DNA from 2 places in the Pseudomonas sp. MT3 genome. Region 1 is predicted to be linked to the other one. Evidence: riboswitches for the same ligand, from Rfam matches in the RefSeq annotation. Region 1 holds a riboswitch; the other holds the start of a gene.
The links. Region 1 has a riboswitch for manganese ahead of ACYCAX_RS04785 (TMEM165/GDT1 family protein). Riboswitches for the same ligand answer to the same signal wherever they lie in the genome.
Positions count from the first base shown of each region.

Region 1 (9,549 bases):
GAGGAAACCGGTCAGCAAGGCGGCGAACGTCACGCCCAGGTTGCCCCACATGCCGTTGATGCCGATCTCGTGGCCACGGTTCTGCGCATGGGCCACCAGCATCGCGGTACCCACCGGGTGGTAGATCGCGGCGAACACGCCGATCAGGGTCAGGCCGGCAACCAGCAGCGGCACCGAGCCGGCCAGGCCGGTGAGGATGGAGGACGCGCCGATGCCGAAGAAGAACAGCTGCATCATGTGCCGGCGGTCCCACTTGTCGCCTAGCCAGCCGGGATAGAACAGGCGCCGAAGGCGATGAAGCCGCCCAGGGACAGGCCGATCATTTCGGCGTAGGTCAGGCCGAAGTGTTGCGTCATGCCCAGCACGGCGGCCGGGAAGATCAGCATGAACATGTGATCGATGATGTGGGCGGCGTTGATGTAACGGATGATCGTTCGAGGTCGGGACATGGCGTCGGGCTCTCGGGTTGGTGGGAAGGAGCCTCCATGCTAGGTTGTCTGGAAAACGCAGACCTGACAGAAAAGTCATCAGACCCGACATGCACCTGCAGATCCCCCAGGACTCACGTCTCGCCGCCATTGGCTTCGACTATGCCGACGGACACCACGTGCTGCCCCACGATCATCCGCAGGCACAACTGCTCTACGCCGCCAGCGGCATGATGCGGCTGGTGACACACCAGGGCGCCTGGGTCATTCCGCCGACCCGCGCGGTGTGGATTCCGCCGGGTATCCGGCATGAGATCCAGATGTCCGGCGAGGTGCACATGCGCACCCTGTTCATCCGCGCCGAGGCCTGCCCGCAGCACCTGGCCGATTGCTGCGTGCTGGCGGTCACGCCACTGCTGCGGGAGATGATCCTGCGCTGTATCCGCTGGCAGGCACAGCCCGGCGAGCCGGCGTTGCCGCTGCTGGAGCAGTTGATCCTGCTGGAGATCGCCACCCTGGAGCGTCTGCCCCTGGCCCTGCCGCTGCCCGTCGACCGACGCCTGCAGGCGATCTGCAAGGCGTTGCTGAAACATCCCGAACACCCGCACACCCTGGAGGATTGGGGCCAGCAGGTAGGCGCCAGCTCGCGCACCCTGGCGAGATTGTTCCGCCAGGAACTGGACATGAGCTACCAGGAATGGCGCCAGCAACTGCGCCTGACCGAAGCACTGCCGCGCCTGCTGGCCGGCGAGAGCGTACAGAGCGTCGCCGCCGCGCTCGGCTACACCAGCGGGCGGGCGTTCAGTGCGATGTTCCGAAGGTTGTTGGGGGAGAACCCTCGGGAATACCTGCAGGCATTGGCGCAACTGGCCGAGATCAAGGTCTGACCCCGCAGGAGCGAGCTTGCTCGCGAACGGCCCCGCAGCGGAGAAGGTTCGCGAGCAAGCTCGCTCCTACAAGGGCATGTCCTTGCTCCTATGGGGAATGCTGCACGGCTCCCTCCGTCCGCGATGCCCTTGCTCGTCGTAGGGCGAATAATGCGCAACGTCATCCGCCATGACGGGTAGCGCTTCGCTCCATGCCATCCCGGTCGTCCCGTAGGAGCGAGCTTGCTCGCGAACCCGCTTGGCACCCAACCTACCGGCGAATCGCGGAAAGAGCCCGCTCCTGCGAAAGCGTCATCCCACGCCTCAGCGCAGCTCGGTAAACGCCAGCTTGATCCCCAGCCCCACCAGCACCACACCCATCATCCGGTCGAACCAGTGGCCCATCCGGGCGAAGCCGGCGCGCACCCGCTGCTGGCTGAACAGCAGCGCCACCAGGCAGAACCAGGCCGCCGTCGCGCAGGCCAGGTAGACGCCGTAGCCCGCCTGCACCAGCAGCGGCGTGTGTGGGTTGATCACCACGGTGAACAGCGAGAGGAAGAACAGCGTGGCCTTGGGGTTCAGACCATTGGTGACGAAGCCGGCGACATAGGCACCGCGCGCAGTACGGGCGACCGGTGCGGCAAGGGTTTCAGCCGCCGCCGGACCGGCCGGACGCGCCCGCAGCGCCTTGATGCCGATGTACAGCAGGTAGGCCGCCGCCAGCCATTTCAGCGCGTTGAACAACACGATGGACTGCGACACGATCAGGCCGATGCCCAGCAGCGAATAGGTGACGTGCAGGAAGATCGCGCTGCCCACCCCCAGCGCCGTCCAGGTACCGGCGCGCCGGCCGTGGGTCACGCTCTCGCGCACCACCACGGCGAAATCCGGGCCGGGGCTGGCCACCGCCAGCAGGTGGATCAATGCCACGGTGAGAAATTCCGTCCAGTACATCGCGCCTCCGCAGCCTTTTCGAAAAACAGTTAGGCTGATCACCTTACGCCAGACCGATTTCCCGCAACAGCCCGACATTCCGCAAAGGTACAACCCCCATGAACAGCGCTCGCGCCGTCTTCCTCGATCACGCCTCCCTCGACCTCGGCGACCTCGACCTCGCGCCGCTGCGCGCCCGGTTCGGCGAACTGGTCCTGCACGGGCGCAGCGACACACGGCAGGTGGCCGAGCGCCTGCAGGGCGCGCAGGTGGCGATCAGCAACAAGGTACGCATCGGCACCGAGGTATTCGAGCAGTGCCCGGACCTCGAGCTGATCCTGGTGGCCGCCACCGGCACCAACAACGTCGACCTCGAAGCCGCGCGGCGCCACGGCGTGACGGTGAGCAACTGCCAGGGTTACGGCACCCCGTCGGTGGCCCAGCACACCCTGATGCTGCTGCTCGCCCTGGCCACCCGCCTGCCGGACTACCAGGCGGCGATCCGCGAGGGTCGCTGGCAGAAGGCGCCACAGTTCTGCCTGCTGGACTTCCCCATCGTCGAGCTGGAAGGCAAGACCCTAGGCCTGCTCGGCCACGGCGAACTGGGCGGCGCGGTGGCGAAGCTGGCCGAAGCCTTCGGCATGCGCGTGCTGCTCGGCGCGCTGCCCGGCCGACCGCCGCGAGCCGACCGCCTGGCGCTGGACGAGCTGCTGCCGCAGGTCGACGCCCTGACCTTGCACTGCCCGCTGACCGAGGCCACGCGCCACCTGATCGGCCAGCGCGAGCTGGACCTGATGAAACCCACGGCCTTCCTGATCAACACCGCCCGTGGCGGGCTGGTGAACGAGCAGGCGCTGGCCGACACCCTGCGCCGCGGCCACCTGGGCGGCGCCGCCTTCGATGTGCTCAGCGTCGAGCCACCGAAGGACGGCAACCCGCTGCTGGCCGGCGACCTCCCGCGTTTCATCCTCACCCCGCACAGCGCCTGGGGCAGCCGCGAGGCGCGGCAGCGCATCGTCGGCCAGTTGAGCGAGAACGCCGCCGGCTTCTTCGCCGGCCAGCCGTGCCGAGTGGTGGCGCCATGAGCCTGCATCTGGTCTGCGGCGACGGCGCCGCCGAAGCACTGCGCCGCGCGGTGGAAGCCGGCGTGCTGGTGGAGAAGAAAATCCGCGTGATGCCGGACGACCTGGCCGTCGGCCCGCTGGGCGACGTGGACACGCCACCCTGCCAGCAGCGCGCGGCGTTCTGGCACGAGCTGGGTGGCGAGGTCCTGCGCGAACGGGAAATCGCCATCGAGCTGGCCAGCGACGTCAACTGGCTGCGCAGCCCCGACGCCAGCTCCGTCACCCTCTGGCACGGCGACAGCGCCAGCGAACAACTGCTGCTGCGCCGCGTCTGCGCGCTACTGCCGGAACGCGTCTCCCTGCGCAGCGTTGGCGCCGGCAGCGGCCAGTGCCGCTGCGAGGACCGCCACGCCATCGCCATGCTCAAACCCGAGGAACTGGCCAACGCCCTGGCCGCCAGCCACGAACTGGACGCCGCCGAGCGCCAGCGCCTGGGCGAAGACTGGCGGCGCGCCCTGGCCGAGAACGCCGAACTGCGCCTGTGGCTGGACGGCCAGTTGAGCGGCGCCGGCTACACGCACATCGACCATGTCCTGCTGGACAGCGCCAGCGAATCCTGGCGCCCGGCGCAATCGCTGATCGGCCCGACGATGGCCTATGTCGACGGCCTGTTCGTCACCGACCTGCTGGCCGCCTGGCGCCTGCGCGAACAGGTCGCGGCGGGCGCCCTGGAACTGCGTGGCGACGACCTCTGGAACAACGCCGAGGTGCGGCTCGCCTAGGCTCGGCCGCTGGAGCCCTGCTAAACTCGCGCCCTTTTTTCGAGGAGGCCGCATGTCCAACGCCCCCACCAGCGAAGTGCTGCTGCGCCAGATCGAGCGCTTCCAGGGCCGCGTCCTGCTCGCCGGCCTGCCCGCCGACGCCCTGCTCGGCGACCTGCCACAGGCCCAGGGCTGGAGCTGGCACGCAGGCGACGCCCGGCAGCTCGAAGCCCGCTATCCGAGCCGCTGCCATTTCGGCGTGACGCCGCCGGAAGGCGCGTTCGAGGCCGCCGTGCTGTTCCTGCCCAAATCCCGCGAACTCACCGATTACCTGTTCGCCGCCCTGGCCCACTGCGTGCCGGACGGCGAGCTGTACCTGGTCGGCGAGAAACGCGCCGGCGTCGAGCGCGCCAGCAAGCAGCTCGCCGTCTTCGGCCGCGCCAGCAAGCTCGACAGCGCCCGCCACAGCCAGCTGTGGCATGCCCACATCGACGGCGCCCCCGGCGCGCCCGACCTGCACACCCTGGCGCAACGCTACGAACTGCCGCTGGCCGACGGCCCGCTGCAGGTGGTCACCCTGCCCGGCGTGTTCAGCCACGGCCGCCTGGATCGCGGCAGCGCCCTGCTGCTGGAACAACTGGACGGCCTGCCCACCGGCCAGGTGCTGGACTTCGGCTGCGGCGCCGGCGTCATCGGCGCCACCCTCAAGCGGCGCTACCCGGCCAGCCAACTGGCCCTGCTGGACGTCGACGCCTTCGCCCTCGAAAGCAGCCGCCTGACCCTGGCCGCCAATGGCCTGGACAGCGAGGTGATCGCCGGCGACGGCATCGACGCGGCCCCTGCCGGGCTTGCCGCGATCGTCAGCAACCCGCCCTTCCACCAGGGCGTGCACACCAGCTACGCCGCCACCGAACACCTGCTGCGCCAGTCCGAACGCCATCTGGCACCCGGCGGCGAATTGCGCCTGGTGGCCAACAGCTTCCTGAAATACCCACCGCTGATCGAGCAGCACCTCGGTCCCTGCCAGATCCTGGCCGAGGCCGACGGCTTCCGTATCTACAGCGCCCGGCGGCGCTGATCGAAGGCTCGCACTACACTGCACCGAGCCAATGGAGCGGTGCGCCGCCGCACGCCCAGACTATCGAGGACACCTGTGAATCGAAGAATCAAAGACGATGTCGAGCTGACGTTCGCCATGGGGCCGAAAGAGAAGCCGCATCACCTCAAGCGCTCCCTCAAGCCCCGACACCTGAACATGATCGCCATCGGCGGCTCCATCGGCACCGGCCTGTTCGTTGCTTCCGGCAGCACCATCGCCACCGCGGGCCCCGGCGGCGCCCTGATGGCCTACGCGCTGATCGGCCTGATGGTGTTCTTCCTCATGACCAGCCTGGGCGAGCTGGCGGCGTACATTCCCGATTCCGGCTCGTTCTGCACCTATGGCAGCCGCTTCATCGACGATGGCTTCGGCTTCGCGATGGGCTGGAACTACTGGTACAACTGGGCGGTGACCATCGCCGCGGAACTGGTGGCCGCGCAGCTGGTGATGAAATTCTGGTTCCCCGACGTGCCCGGCATCTACTGGAGCGTGGTGTTCCTGGGCGTCATGTTCATGCTGAATTTCTTCTCGGTGAAAGGCTTCGGCGAGAGCGAGTTCTGGTTCGCGCTGATCAAGGTGGTGGCCGTGGTGATCTTCATCGGCATTGGCCTGGCAAGCATCATCGGCATCATGCACGGCATCGACAGTCCCGGATTCAGCAACTTCACCACCGGTGACGCGCCCTTCGCCGGCGGCCTGCAGGCAATGATCGGGGTGGCGATGATCGCCGGCTTCTCCTTCCAGGGCACCGAACTGATCGGCGTCGCCGCGGGCGAGTCGGAGAACCCGCAGAAGTCCATTCCCATCGCCATCCGCCAGGTGTTCTGGCGAATCCTGATGTTCTACATCCTGTCGATCTTCGTGATCGGCATGCTGATTCCCTACACCGATCCGAACCTGCTCAAGACCGACAGCAGCGACATCAGCACCTCGCCCTTCACCCTGCTGTTCGAGCGCGCGGGCCTGGCCGCCGCGGCGGGCGTGATGAACGCGGTAATCCTCTCGGCGATCCTCTCGGCCGGCAACTCGGGCATGTACGCCTCGACCCGGATGCTCTACACCATGGCCCTGCACGGCAAGGCGCCACGGGTATTCAACCAGGTGTCCGTCAGCGGAGTGCCGCGCTACGCGTTGCTGGCCACCACCTTCGTCGGCGCGCTGTGCTTCCTCACCAGCTTCATCGGCGACAAGACCGTCTACACCTGGCTGCTCAACGCCTCGGGCATGTGCGGCTTCATCGTCTGGCTGGGCATCGCCGTGTCGCACTACCGCTTCCGCAAGGCCTTCGTCCTGCAGGGCGGCGACTTGAACAGCCTGCCCTACCGCGCCAAATGGTTCCCCTTCGGTCCGCTGTTCGCCTTCACCCTCTGCCTGATCATCACCCTGGGGCAGAACTACCAGGCGTTCGTCGGCGAGCACGTGGACTGGGCCGGGCTGGTCGCCACCTACATCACCATCCCGCTGTTCCTCACGATCTGGCTGGGCTACCGCTTCAAGAACGGCACGCGTTTCATCCGCTACGAAGACATGGATATCCGCTCCAGCCGCGAATGATCCGACATGCCGGCTTGCCCAAGTCCCAGGACTTGGGCAGAATGCGCCCCGTCCTAGGGGAGTAGTCTCCCGCGAGCGCCCAGCTCGCCCGGTACGCGTCAACACACTTGGTCCGCAGATCATGGCGCGTGCGACCCAAGCCTGCATCGTTCAGGCCCGGGTTTGACAAGACCTATGACACGAGCAACCTGACCCGGGGCGGGCAGGTGGCGCGTGTCATGGTGCTGAGTCGACCCGCCCCCTTAGGAAGCCTGATGGAATCCCTCTTCGTCCCAACCCTGATCGTTGCCCTCGCGGAAATCGGCGACAAGACGCAACTGCTCGCGCTCGTCCTCGCCGCGCGTTTCCGCAAGCCCTGGCCGATCATCGCCGGGATCATCGCCGCCACCCTGGCCAACCACTTCGCCGCCGGCGCCATCGGCAGCTGGGTCGCCAGCTTCTTCTCGGAAACCACGCTGAGCTGGGTGCTGGCCGTGTCCTTCCTGGCGGTCGCCGCCTGGACCCTGATCCCGGACAAACTGGATGACGACGAAGAAGGCGCGCTGAAGAAATTCGGTCCGTTCCTCACCACCCTGATCGCCTTCTTCCTCGCCGAGATGGGCGACAAGACCCAGGTCGCCACCGTGATGCTGGCCGCGCAGTACCCGCACTTCTGGCTGGTGGTCATCGGCACCACGCTGGGCATGCTGATCGCCAACGTGCCGGTGGTACTGGCCGGCAACTTCGCCGCCGAACGCCTGCCGCTGAACCTGATCCGCCGCCTGGCCGCCGCCGCCTTCGCCGTCCTCGGCCTGGCCGCCGTGTGGCATGCGCTAAAGCTGGGCGGAGTGTTCTAACCCGAGCCCCCGCTGGGATCTGGCGCGCCGGCCAATGCCCGTGCACGGCATCCGGGACACAGTGGTACGCCATCGTCCCAGCACCCAGGAAGCGCCATGTCGGAGAAGGATCTCAAGAAGCTCGCCCGCCAGCACATCGACCTCACGTGGAACAAGGGTCACCTGGCGCTGGCCGAGCAGTTGCACAGTCCGGACTTCATCTACAAGAGCGCCTTCACCGCGCAGCCGCTGAACAACGCAGGCTACCGCCGGCTGGTGGAGGAGATCCGCTCGGCCATGCCGGACCTGGAAGTGGTGGTGGAGGAATGCATCCGCGAAGGCAGCAAGGTATTCACCTGGAGCACTTTGCTGGGCAGCATCTCCCGCCCCGCCTTCGGTTATCCGGCCAGCGAGAAGATCCTCAGCCTGTCGGCGATGGGCTTCTGGGTATTCAGCAGTACCGGGGAAATCCTCGAGCTGTGCACCATGTTCGACATGGAGAGCTTCCGCGCGCAGATGGGGCTGCAGAACCGTCCCTTTGCCGAGAAGGCACTGCCCTGACATGAAAACGCCCGGCATTTGCCGGGCTTTTGCATTTGCGCTGTCGTAGGGAGCGAGCTTGCTCGCGAACAGAGGCCGCTCGGTGCCGTGCGGTTCGCGAGCAAGCTCGCTCCTACGGGGCGTTACAGATAGTCGTTGGCATGGAACCAGGCGATCGCCCGTTCCAGCGTGTCCTCCAGCGGTACCTGGGCCTCGAAGCGCAGTTCTTCGCGCGCCTTGCGCCCATCGAGGAACTGCCCGCCGGCCATTACCTCGATCGCCGTATCATCCAGCAGCGGCATCTTGCCGGTCAGCCGGTAACGCCAGCGCCCGAGGGTCGCCAGGGCCCGTGCCCGGTGCAACGGCATCGGCGTGGGTGCCGGCTTGCCGAGCAGGCGGGCGACGGTGGCAGTCAGCTCGCCCATCTCAATGTTGTGCCCGGTGAGCAGGTAACGCTCGCCAACCCGGCCGTGCTCCAGCGCCAGCAGCAGGCCACGACCGGCCTCGGCGGCGTCGATGACGTTGCGCCGGCCCGGCACGTAGTGAAGCATCTCGTCATGTCCGATGGCGGTGATCAGGCGCCCGGTGGTGGGGCCGATGTCGAGTTCGCCCAACACCATGCCGGGAATCCCGATCACCACGGGCAAGCCGCCACGCGCCTGCTCGCGGGCCTGCTCGTCGAGCGCCCACTTGCACATCACGTAGGCGCTCTTGCCGGTGGGCAGTCCTTCGTAGAACAGCCCCTCGTGCCCCGGCAGCCCCTGCGGGTGAGGCGGCATGGCGAAGGCCGAACCGACGTAGAGGATGCGCGGCACCTTCGCCTGCAGGCAGGCCGCGTAGAAATGATTGGTCTGGTCCAGGGCGCTGGCCACTTCCTCCTGCCAGCGACGCGGCCGCACCGGGTAGTAGCCGGCGCTGAAGATCACTGCGTCCAGGCCACTCAGCGCGCGGGCCATGCCCTGGTGATCGAAGAGTTCGGCCACCCGGTACTCCGGCTCGAGATAAGCCAGGCGCTGGATCTGTGACGACGGCCGGTGGATCAGCACCAGCTGGTGTCCCGCGGCCTTGATGGCCCGGGCGGCATGATGGCCCAGGAGCCCTGTGGCTCCGAGTACAGCAATTTTCACGGGCGCTCCCTGTTCACGTTGCACAGCGGCGCTACCACGCGCCGCGCCTGGCGGGCCACTCAGCGGCCTTTGGCTTGCTCGTACAGTGGCATCACCTTCGGAATGGCCGCCTGCAGGTTGGCCATCCGGGTGCTGTCGGCCGGGTGGGTACTGAGGATTTCCGGCGGCGCGTCGCCACCGGCCGCCTGCCCCATCTTCTGCCACAGCGTCATTGCGGCGTTGGGGTTATAGCCGGCGCGAGCGGCCAGTTCCAGGCCGATCAGGTCGGCTTCGTTCTCGTTCTGCCGGCTATTGGGCAGGGTCAGGCTGTATTCGACGACCTGGTGGGCCAGGTCGACGCTGCCCTGGCCCAGGCCCAGCAA
Region 1 is NZ_JBTVPY010000003.1:269,518-279,066, forward strand. Features, by position in the region: partial or broken gene ACYCAX_RS04750 (MFS transporter) at 1-449, opposite strand, end outside; gene ACYCAX_RS04755 (AraC family transcriptional regulator) at 539-1,315, shown strand; gene ACYCAX_RS04760 (LysE family translocator) at 1,619-2,248, opposite strand; gene ACYCAX_RS04765 (2-hydroxyacid dehydrogenase) at 2,347-3,312, shown strand; gene ACYCAX_RS04770 (DUF1835 domain-containing protein) at 3,309-4,073, shown strand; gene ACYCAX_RS04775 (methyltransferase) at 4,126-5,130, shown strand; gene ACYCAX_RS04780 (amino acid permease) at 5,248-6,705, shown strand; yybP-ykoY riboswitch at 6,750-6,881, shown strand; gene ACYCAX_RS04785 (TMEM165/GDT1 family protein) at 6,960-7,541, shown strand; gene ACYCAX_RS04790 (ketosteroid isomerase-related protein) at 7,638-8,081, shown strand; gene ACYCAX_RS04795 (NAD-dependent epimerase/dehydratase family protein) at 8,204-9,211, opposite strand; gene ACYCAX_RS04800 (M48 family metallopeptidase) at 9,247-9,549, opposite strand, start outside.

Region 2 (9,549 bases), on a different contig from region 1:
GTGGCAGGGTGCTTGGAGCGAGCTGTATGAGTTTTAGCCGTTACGTCTACAGCGAACTTGGCGGCGATCCTGTTCTATATGACAGACCTAATCGTCGGGTTTACAGGCATCCCCTAGGGTCTGCTAGCGGCACTTAGGCTGCTAGGGCGTAGTTGTCGTCGTTGGCAACTATAAAGTTGTGGCAGCTGATTTACGAGAACTGTCACCTACTCGGCATGCCCCTCGAGTTTTGTTACCGGCGTCGAATCCTAATCGGCCCCAAAACCTTTGAAGGTCGTGACCATTCTACGGTAAAGCCGCCCCGAGGTCCAACCGGAGCGGTGCAAACCATTGTCAGGTCAGGAATTTCAGTACGGCTTTGGCCACGGCTTCGGAGGAGGCGGGGTTCTGGCCGGTGATCAGTCCCCGGTCGACTTCGACGTGGCTCTGCCAGTCGGGGCCTTTGCTGTAGCGGGCGCCGTTGGCCTTGAGCATGTCCTGGACGAGGAATGGCACCACGTCGGTGAGGCCCACCGCTTCCTCCTCGTTGTTGCTGAAGCCGGTGACATGCCGGCCCTGCACCAGCGGACGGCCGTCCAGGCCGCGCGGATGGCGGAATACGGCGGGGGCATGGCAGACGGCGGAAACGGGTTTTCCGCTGGAGTGGAAGGCTTCGATCAGCGCCACCGAGGTGCGGTCCTCGGCCAGGTCCCAGAGCGGGCCGTGGCCGCCGGGATAGAAGAGGGCGTCGTAGTCGTCGGCCTGTATCTCGCTGAGCTTCACGGTGTTGGCCAGCGCGACCTGCGCATCGCTGTCCTGGCGGAAGCGGCGGGTGGCCGGGGTCTGCGCGTCCTCTGCGTCGCTCTTGGGGTCGAGCGGTGGCTGGCCGCCCTTGGGCGAGGCCAGGGTCAGGGTGGCGCCGGCATCCTTGAACACGTAGTAGGGAGCGGCGAACTCCTCGAGCCAGAAGCCGGTTTTTCTGCCGGTGCTGCCGAGCTGGTCGTGGGAGGTCAGGACTACCAGGATTTTCATGCTCACTCCTTCGGCGTATCTCGATGACAAGGGGCTGCCGCAGCATCGGCAGCCCAGACTGGTCAGTGTAGGCGGTACGCCGCAGGCGTCAGCGTGACAGAGTGATGCCCAGATAGGCGGCGTACAGCACGCCGTTCAGCAGCAGCACCCAGACCGGCAGTCCATCGCGCTGCGCATTGAGACGCAGCCAGAGCGCGGCGCCGAGGGTGATCAGTACGCCGGTGAGCACTTCGATGCGCGGTTGCCAGGGGGTGAGCAGGATGCCGATGGCGGGCAGCAGGGTGCCCTGGAACACCATCGCGCCGCTGATGTTGCCGAAGGCCAGGGTGTCCTTGCCGCGGCGGACCCAGAGGATGCTGTTGATCTTCTCCGGCAACTCGGTGGCAATCGGGATGATCAGCAGCGACAGCAGCAGGGCGGAGAGGCCCAGCAGGTGTGACAGTCCCTCCACTCCGTGGATAAAGCCCTTCGCTCCCAGCACCAGCAGGCCAAGGCCCAGCAGCAATTGCAGCAGGATGGTCGCCAGGTTGGTCGGCAGGCCGAGGCGCGACAGGTACATGTGGTGATCGGCTTCAGTGCCGTGGCCGTTCTCCACCAACTCCTGCGAGGCCCGCAGCGTAAGGGTGATGTAGGCGACATAGGTGAGGACCAGCAGCAGGCTCAGGCCGATGCGGAGGGGCAGGAGCTGCGTCGGTACGAACATGGCGATGGCGGCGATGCTGAAGGCGATCAGGAAGAAATTCAGGTCGCGCTGCAGTCCGCTGCGCTCGGGGCGAACGCGGCCGGCCAGCCCGCGCGCTCGCCAGGCGAAGCAGGCCATCAGGCAGGTGGACAGGGTCGACAGCATCAGCGGCGCGCCGAGAATGGCGCCCACGCCGACTTCCTGGTTGAGGTTCACGTTCCGGGTGCCGGCAAACAGGGCCAGCAATGGGATCAGGGTTTCCGGAAGCGCAGTACCGATGGCGGCGAACAGTGAGCCGGTGGCGCCTTCGGAGATGCCCAGGCGTTCGCCGAAGTGTTCCAGCGCGTTGGTGAAGAGTTCGGCGGCGATCAGGATCACCAGCAGCATGCCGAGCAGTTCGAGGATGAAGGTCAGCATGCGCGAGGCTCCAGGCGGATGGAGCGGGAGATGAGGCGGTGCGTCACGGTGAAGACTCCCGGCCGGTCCGATACCCATGACCACGCGCTCCCCGGCCGTTCGGAGGCTGCGTGGTCAAAGGTCTTGCCAGGCGGATCGCTGGCGACGCCATAGCCTTGTGGGCCAAGTGTGTTGACGTCGCCCCCGCTCGCATGAGCGGTCGGCTACTCCCCAATGACGATGCGCATTTTAGCCAATCAGGAGCTTAGCTCAACCCGCTGGGTCACCAGGTGTCGATCAGTGGACGCTTCTTGCCCTGGCGCGGAGCCGGGCGTGGCACCGAGGCGAGCCCGCGCAGCAGCCAGCGGCGGGTGTCGGCGGGGTCGATCACGTCGTCGATCTCCAGGTAGCTCGCCATGTTCAGGCCCTTGCCGTTGCGGTAGGCGGCGGCGACCAGCTTGTCGAACAGCGCCTGCCGCTCTTGCGGGTCCTCCAGCGCAGCCAGCTCCTTGGCGTAGCCGAGGCGGATCGCGCCTTCCAGGCCCATTGCGCCGAACTCGCCGCTGGGCCAGGCGACGGTGAACAGCGCAGCGTGGAAGCTGCCGGCAGCCATTGCCTGCGCACCCAGGCCGTAGCCTTTGCGCAGCACCACGGTGAAGAAGGGCACGGTCAGGCTGGCGGCGGTGACGAACATGCGCGAGACGTGGCGTACGGTGCCGGTCTTCTCTGCCTCCGGGCCGACCATGAAGCCGGGGGTGTCGCACAGGGATATGATCGGCAGGTCGAAGGCGTCGCACAGCTGCATGAAGCGCGCGGCCTTGTCGCCGGCCTCGGCGTCGATGGCGCCCCCCAGGTGCATGGGGTTGTTGGCGATCAGGCCGAACGGCTTGCCTTCGACACGCACCAGCGCGGTGACCATCCCGGCTGCGAAGTGCCGGCGCAGTTCCAGCACCGAGCCGCTGTCGGCCAGTTGCTCGATGACCTGGCGGATGTCGTAGACCCGCAGGCGATTCTCCGGCACCGCGTGGCGCAACAGGCGCTGGTCGGCGCACTGCCAGTCGGTGCTGTCGCCCTGGAAGTAGGCGAGGTACTGGCGGGCGATGCGGGTGGCTTCGGCCTCGTCTTCCACCAGTACGTCGATCACGCCATTGGCGCTCTGCACGTCGCTGGGGCCGACTTCCTCGGGGGCGAACCTGCCCAGGCCGCCGCCCTCGATCATTGCCGGGCCGGCCATCCCCAGGCTGGTATCGCGGGTGGCGATAATCACGTCGCAGCAACCCAGCAGCGCGGCGTTGCCGGCAAAGCAGCGGCCGGAGACCACGCCCACCAGCGGCACCAGCCCGGAGAGCCGCGCCAGGCCGACGAAGCTCATGTTGTCCAGCCCGGCCACGCCGACGAAATCGGTGTCGCCCGGACGCCCGCCGCCGCCTTCCGCGTAGAGCACCAGCGGGATGCGCCATTGCTCGGCCAGGTGCAGCATGCGGTCGGTCTTCTTGTGGTTCATCACGCCCTGGGTGCCGGCGAACACCGTGTAGTCGTAGGCCAGCACCAGGCAGCGGGCCCTCTCGTCGCCGAACTGCGCGGCATTGATGCTGCCCAGTCCGCTGACCAGGCCGTCTGCCGGGCTGCTGGCGATCAGTTCTTCGACGCTGCGACGGCGGCGCTGGGCCGCGATGGCCAGGGCGCCGTACTCGATGAAGCTGCCGTCATCGAGCAGGTTGGCGAGGTTCTCGCGGGTGGTGCGCTTGCCGATCCTGTGGCGCTTGGCTACGGCGTCCGGGCGGCGCTCGTCGAGGCCGATGGCATGGCGTTCAAGGACTTCGGCGAGGTCGGCGCGGATGGCGTCGAGGTCGATGGCGGCAGCGCTTTCATGGTCCTGCGCTTCGACATCCGCCGGTTCGACGAACAGCAGCGCGTCGCCCTCGCCGAGGCTGTCGCCGGGCGTGGCGGCGAGACTGTGGACGATGCCACTGGCGCTGGCCTTCACTTCGAACTCCATCTTCATCGCTTCGATCACGGCGATGGTCTGGCCCTGGGCGACCGCGTCGTCGGGGATGACGTTCAGGCTGACCAGCACACCAGCGCTGGGCGTTCCCAGCGCAATGCAACCGACGGGCGCTTCGCTGGTGCGCTGGATTTCCGGCGCCGCGCCGGCATGGTTGAAGAAACGGTGCGGATGGGCATGTTCCTGCGCGCCGAGCAGCGTGGGCAGGTGTTCTTCGATGTAGCGCGTGGTGACCTGGTTGTCCGCCACTGCCGGCTGGCGCAGCAGGTTGAGCAGCAGCGGGATGTTGCTCGCCACACCCTCCAGGCGGAATTCGCAGAGGGCGCGGTAGGCGCGCTGCACCAGCTGTGGATAACCGCCGTTGCCGTGGACGATCAGCTTGGCCAGCAGCGAGTCGTAGCCGGCGCTGTTGCGGTAGCCGGCGTAGCCGTAGCCGTCCACGCGCAGGCCGGGGCCGCTGGGCGGTTCGTAGGCGCTGAGGGTGCCGCAGGCGAGGTGGGGCGTGCCGTCGCTGGCGAGGTTTTCCAGGTTGATCCGCAGTTGCAGGGCGTGGCCGCGCGGCGCGGGGATCTCCGCCTGGGTCAGGTTCAGTTCGGCGAGGCTGGCGCCAGCGGCGATGCGCAGTTGCGCCTGGACCAGGTCGATGCCGGTCACCGCTTCGGTGACGGTGTGTTCCACCTGCAGGCGTGGGTTGGCTTCCATGAACACGAAGTCACCGCTGTCCTCGTCCAGCAGGAACTCGAAAGTGCCCAGACCGCGATAGTCCACGGCTTCGGCCAGGCGCACGGCGGCGGCGAGGATGGCGCCGCGCAGGCGCGGGTGCAGGTTCGGGCTGGGGGCGATTTCCAGCAGCTTCTGGTTGCGCCGCTGCAGGGTGCAGTCGCGCTCCCAGAGGTGACTGACGCTGCGGCCGTCGCCGATCACCTGCACTTCGATATGGCGGGCGCGCTGGATCAGGCGCTCCACGTAGAGCCGATCATCGCCGAAGGCCGCGTGGGCCTCGGCCTGGCAGCGCGCGTAGGCGTCGGCAATTTCCTCGGGGCTGCGTACCGCGCGCATGCCGCGTCCACCGCCGCCGGCCAGGGCCTTGATCATCATGCCGGACCCGCCGGGCAGTTCGCGGAAGAAGCGCTCGGCGTCCTCCAGCGCAGTGGCGCGGTTGCTGCCCGCGGCCAATGCCACGCCGTGCGCGCTGGCCAGGTCGCGGGTGCGGGCCTTGTCGCCGAAGCACGCGAGCACGTCCGCCGAGGGGCCGACGAAGGTCAGGCCGGCCGCTTCGCAGCGGCGGGCGAAGTCGGCGTTTTCGGAGAGGAAGCCATAGCCCGGATGTATCGCGTCGCAGCCGTGCGCCAGGGCGATCTCGATGATCTGCTGCTGGTCGAGATAGGCGCTGGCGCCACGCCCTTTCAGGGCCGCGGCCTGGTCGACCTGGCGCGTGTGCAGCGAGGCGGCGTCGTCCTCGGCGAAGATCGCCAGCGTCTGGATACCCAGCTCGGCGGCGGCGCGGGCAATGCGGATGGCAATCTCGCCACGGTTGGCGATGAGCAGGTGCGTCAGGGGCATGGCGATTCCGGTTGTGATTATTGTCGATCGGCAATCGCTACATCTTAGGGAGGTGGTCGGGCGGAGGAATGAACTGCTTTCTCGCGAATGGCGAGAGCTTCGTGGGGCTTATCGGTGCAGGAAACCCATGCGAGCGCCTCGGTGCGGCAGGCGCACGGGAAATGGGGCGGCCGGCCGGTCCGACCGGCCGTCGAAGCGGGATCAGGACTTACCGCTCTGCTTGAGCAGCTTCAGGGCTTTCTCGGTCTGTGCGATGCAGGCCTTGGTATCGCCCGACTGCTGGGCCTGGATGGCTTTTTCCTGCAGGCGCATGGCCTGATCCTGGGTTTGTGCGGTGCCGGCGTTGGACTGCACGGCAGCGTCGATTTTCTGCAGATTGTCGCTGCACAGGTCGGCGGCGAAGGCCGGCGACGCCAGCAGGGCGGCGGTAATGAGCAAGGCGGTACGTTTCATGGCTGTACTCCTGGCAAATTGACCGGGTTATCGCGGACCGTTCACGCGGACCGTACAGGGTCGACTGCCGGGCTTTTCGCCAGGTTCAGTCTTTTTCGCCAGTGGTTGCCGGCAGCTCGACGCACACGCCCAGGCCGGCGCCATCCAGCCCTTCGTGCAGGCTGATACGGCCGCGGTGAATCTCCACGATGCGCTTGACGATGGGCAGCCCGAGTCCGCTGCCGGCGCTGTTGGCAACGCTGGGGCTGCGATAGAAACGGGTGAAGATGGCTGCCTGCTCGGCCTGCGCCACGCCGGGGCCGTTGTCGCGCACCCAGAGTGCGAGCGTGTCGTCCGTGCGTTCCAGGCTCACCTCCACGCGGCCGCCCTCGGGCGTATAGCGCAGGGCGTTGCCGACCAGGTTGGTGAGGATCAGCCCGAGCCAGACCGGTACGCCCATCAGAGTACAGCCCGGATGGGCGTCGAGGGTGAGTTCAATGTGCCTGTCGATGGCCTGGGGGGCGAGTTCGGCAATGGTTTCCTCGGCGAGCGGACCGAGATCGATGTGGCTGAAGGTTTCGTGCAGTTCTTCGCCGTCGAGTCGGGCCAGCAGCAGGATCTGCTCCATCAGCGCACTGATGCGCTCGACGCTGCGGCTGACCTGCTGCAAGCCGTGGGCGTGGGCCGCCGGGTCGGCGGAGCGCAGCGCGACCTGGGCGTGGGTGCGCAGGCTGGCCAGCGGCGTACGGATTTCGTGGGCGGCGTCGCTGGTCAGGCGGCGTTCGGCTTCCATCGCCGAGTGCAGGCGCTCCAGCAGCAGGTTCAGTTCGTTGACCAGGCTGTGCACTTCCACCGGCGCCCGGCTCAGCGACAGCGGATGCAGGCTCTGGGCGGTGCGCAGGTGGACCTGGTCGATCAGGCCGCGCAGTGGCGCCAGGCCCTGGCGGACGCCGAGCCAGACCAGGACGAGGAACAGCGGCAGCGCCAGCAGCAGTGGGAACAGCGCGCTGAACAGCAGCAGACGCAGGGTTTTCGAGCGGTAGTGCAGGTCTTCGAAGACCCAGATGCGGACTTCGCCGGCGCCCGGCGAGGCGATCTGCAGGACACGCCAGTTCACGTCGTCGCGTTGCAGGCCGGAGAAGCCCGGCGGCTGGGCTTCGATTCCGCGCGGCGGGCTGTGGGTGGCGATCAGGGGTTGGCCGTGGTACCAGATGGCATAGCCGAGGGTGGCTTCGCGGCGGATCAGCGGTAGCCCCTCGATGGCGTTGCGGCTGCGGGCGAGGATTTCCATTGCGTCGCTGGACTGCGGGTCGACGGCGTCGGCGATGTTCACCAGGCTCAGCGCGGCCTGGCCGAAGTCGATCATGTCCTGGTCGTAGAGTTGGTTCACCTGCTGACGGGTCAGGTGGTAGGTGAACAGGCCCGCGACCAGCCAGCACAGCGAAATGCCGCCGATCAGCAGGAGCAACAGTCGGCGGCTGAGCGAGCCGACGCGGCGCGGGGCGAGACTCACGGCTGGGAGGGGTTGCCGGGCCGGTCGATGCCGTAGCCGATGCCGCGTACGGTGCGGATCAGGCCGTTGCCCAGCTTGCGGCGCAGGTGGTGGATGTGGACCTCGATGGCGTTGCTCTCCAGGTCGCCGTCCCAGCCATACAGGGCCTCCACCAGGCGGGTGCGCGACAGCACTTTGCCGCGTTGTTCCAGCAGTAGGCGCAGCAGGGCGTACTCGCGCGGGGCCAGGTCCACCGATGTACCGGCGAGGCTGACCTGATGGGTGGCCGGGTCCAGCATCAGTTCGCCGTGCTGCAGCAGCGGCACGGCACGGCCGGTGCGGCGGCGGGTGAGGGCGCGGACGCGGGCGAGCAGTTCGTCGAGGTCGAAGGGTTTGGTCAGGTAGTCGTCGGCGCCGGCGTCGAGGCCAGCCACGCGGTCGGCCACCTTGTCGCGGGCGGTGAGGATCAGCACCGGCGTCAGGTCGCCGCGCCGGCGCAGGCTGCGCAACACGTCCAGGCCGTCCTTACGCGGCAGGCCGAGGTCGAGCACCAGCAGGTCGAACTCGTCGGTCTGCAACGCCTGATCGGCGGCCAGGCCATCATTGACCCAGTCCACGGTGTCGCCTTCCAGACCGAGCCCCGAGCGAATGCCATCGCCCAGCAACTGGTCGTCTTCCGCCAACAGGATTCTCATCGATGTCCCCTCAACCGGCCTTGTGCAGCAGGATAGCCGGCCGCTCTCGTTTCCGGCAGAGGGTGGCAATGATGGATTAAGAGCGGGTTAATTCGGGGGGATCGTAGGGCGAATAACCTGGAACAGGTTATTCGCCGTCCGCAGAGACGGCGGATAACGCTCGGGGCGTTATGCGCCCTACGGTTGCGCGTCCGTCGCTCTAGCTCGGGTCACGCGATCCACCAGGTAGACCACCCCGCGATAGTCGATACCACCGTGGGTGGACAGGCCGATTTCGCAGGTGCGGCTGGTGGAGACGCCTTCCTCGCAGTGCCGCACCGCGTCCTTGAGCGTGCGCAGCGAGTGCGCATTCAGCTCGGGGGTGGTGAAGCCCTTGTCGCCGGCGAAGCCGCAGCAGTGGATGCCCTCGGGGATCACCACTTCGCGGGTGCAGCGTCCGACCAGATCGATCAGCGCCTGGCTCTCGCCCAGGTGCTGGGTGCTGCAGGTGACATGCACGGCTACCGGCTTGTCCTGTGGCTGAAAGTCCAGGCGCTCGACCAGGTGGGTGCGGATGAACTTCACCGGGTCGTAGATTTTCAGCCGGTCGTCCGCCAGGTCCTGCATCAGGCGCAGGGTGCAGGGGCTGGTGTCGCAGTAGATCGGGTCGAGGCCGCCACGGCTGGCGCGCAGCAGTTCGGCGAGCAGTTCGTCGCGCTTGGCGTCGGCCTGGTCCTTGTAGCCCTTGGAGGCGAACGGCTGGCCGCAGCAGAGGTTGTCGGCGTTGTCCGGGAAGACCACCTGGTAGCCGGCCTTTTCCAGCAACTGGCGGGTCTTGTCGACCAGCGGCATCTGCTCTTCGTCCGCCGCCGCCGGGCCCATTGCGCGCGAGACGCAGGCGGTCAGGTAGACGACCCTCGGCTGGCCGTTATCCACAGCCTGCGGCACGGATGACAGCCGCACCGGTTGCGGCATGGCCGGTGTCCACTGCGGCACGCGGCCCTTGCTGGCATGGCTGATGGAGGTGCTGAGTCCGGCCAGGCGCGGAGCGCCCAGCAGCCTGCGCATACCATTGGCGGCGTGCAGCATGAGGCGCGTGCCTTGCATGGCCGTGGCGAAGTTGCGTGCCAGCCAGGTGGCCGTACCGGCGTGGCGGGCGTCCTCGCCGCGCAGCTTGCGGATCAGGTCGCCGGTGTTGATGTTCACCGGGCAGCGCTGGGCGCACAGGCCGGTGGCGGCGCAGGTGTCGATGCCCTGGTACTGGTAGTCGCGTTCGAGCTGCGTGGTGTCGATG
Region 2 is NZ_JBTVPY010000024.1:10,895-20,443, forward strand. Features, by position in the region: RNA gene ssrA (transfer-messenger RNA) at 1-260, opposite strand, end outside; gene ACYCAX_RS21425 (type 1 glutamine amidotransferase domain-containing protein) at 334-1,011, opposite strand; gene ACYCAX_RS21430 (sodium:calcium antiporter) at 1,100-2,110, opposite strand; yybP-ykoY riboswitch at 2,163-2,334, opposite strand; gene ACYCAX_RS21435 (acetyl-CoA carboxylase family protein) at 2,373-5,657, opposite strand; gene ACYCAX_RS21440 (hypothetical protein) at 5,859-6,110, opposite strand; gene ACYCAX_RS21445 (sensor histidine kinase) at 6,196-7,602, opposite strand; gene ACYCAX_RS21450 (response regulator) at 7,599-8,276, opposite strand; gene ACYCAX_RS21455 (FAD-binding and (Fe-S)-binding domain-containing protein) at 8,454-9,549, opposite strand, start outside.
Region 2: linked by a shared signal. The riboswitch ahead of ACYCAX_RS21430 (sodium:calcium antiporter) and the one ahead of ACYCAX_RS04785 (TMEM165/GDT1 family protein) in region 1 are both predicted to bind manganese.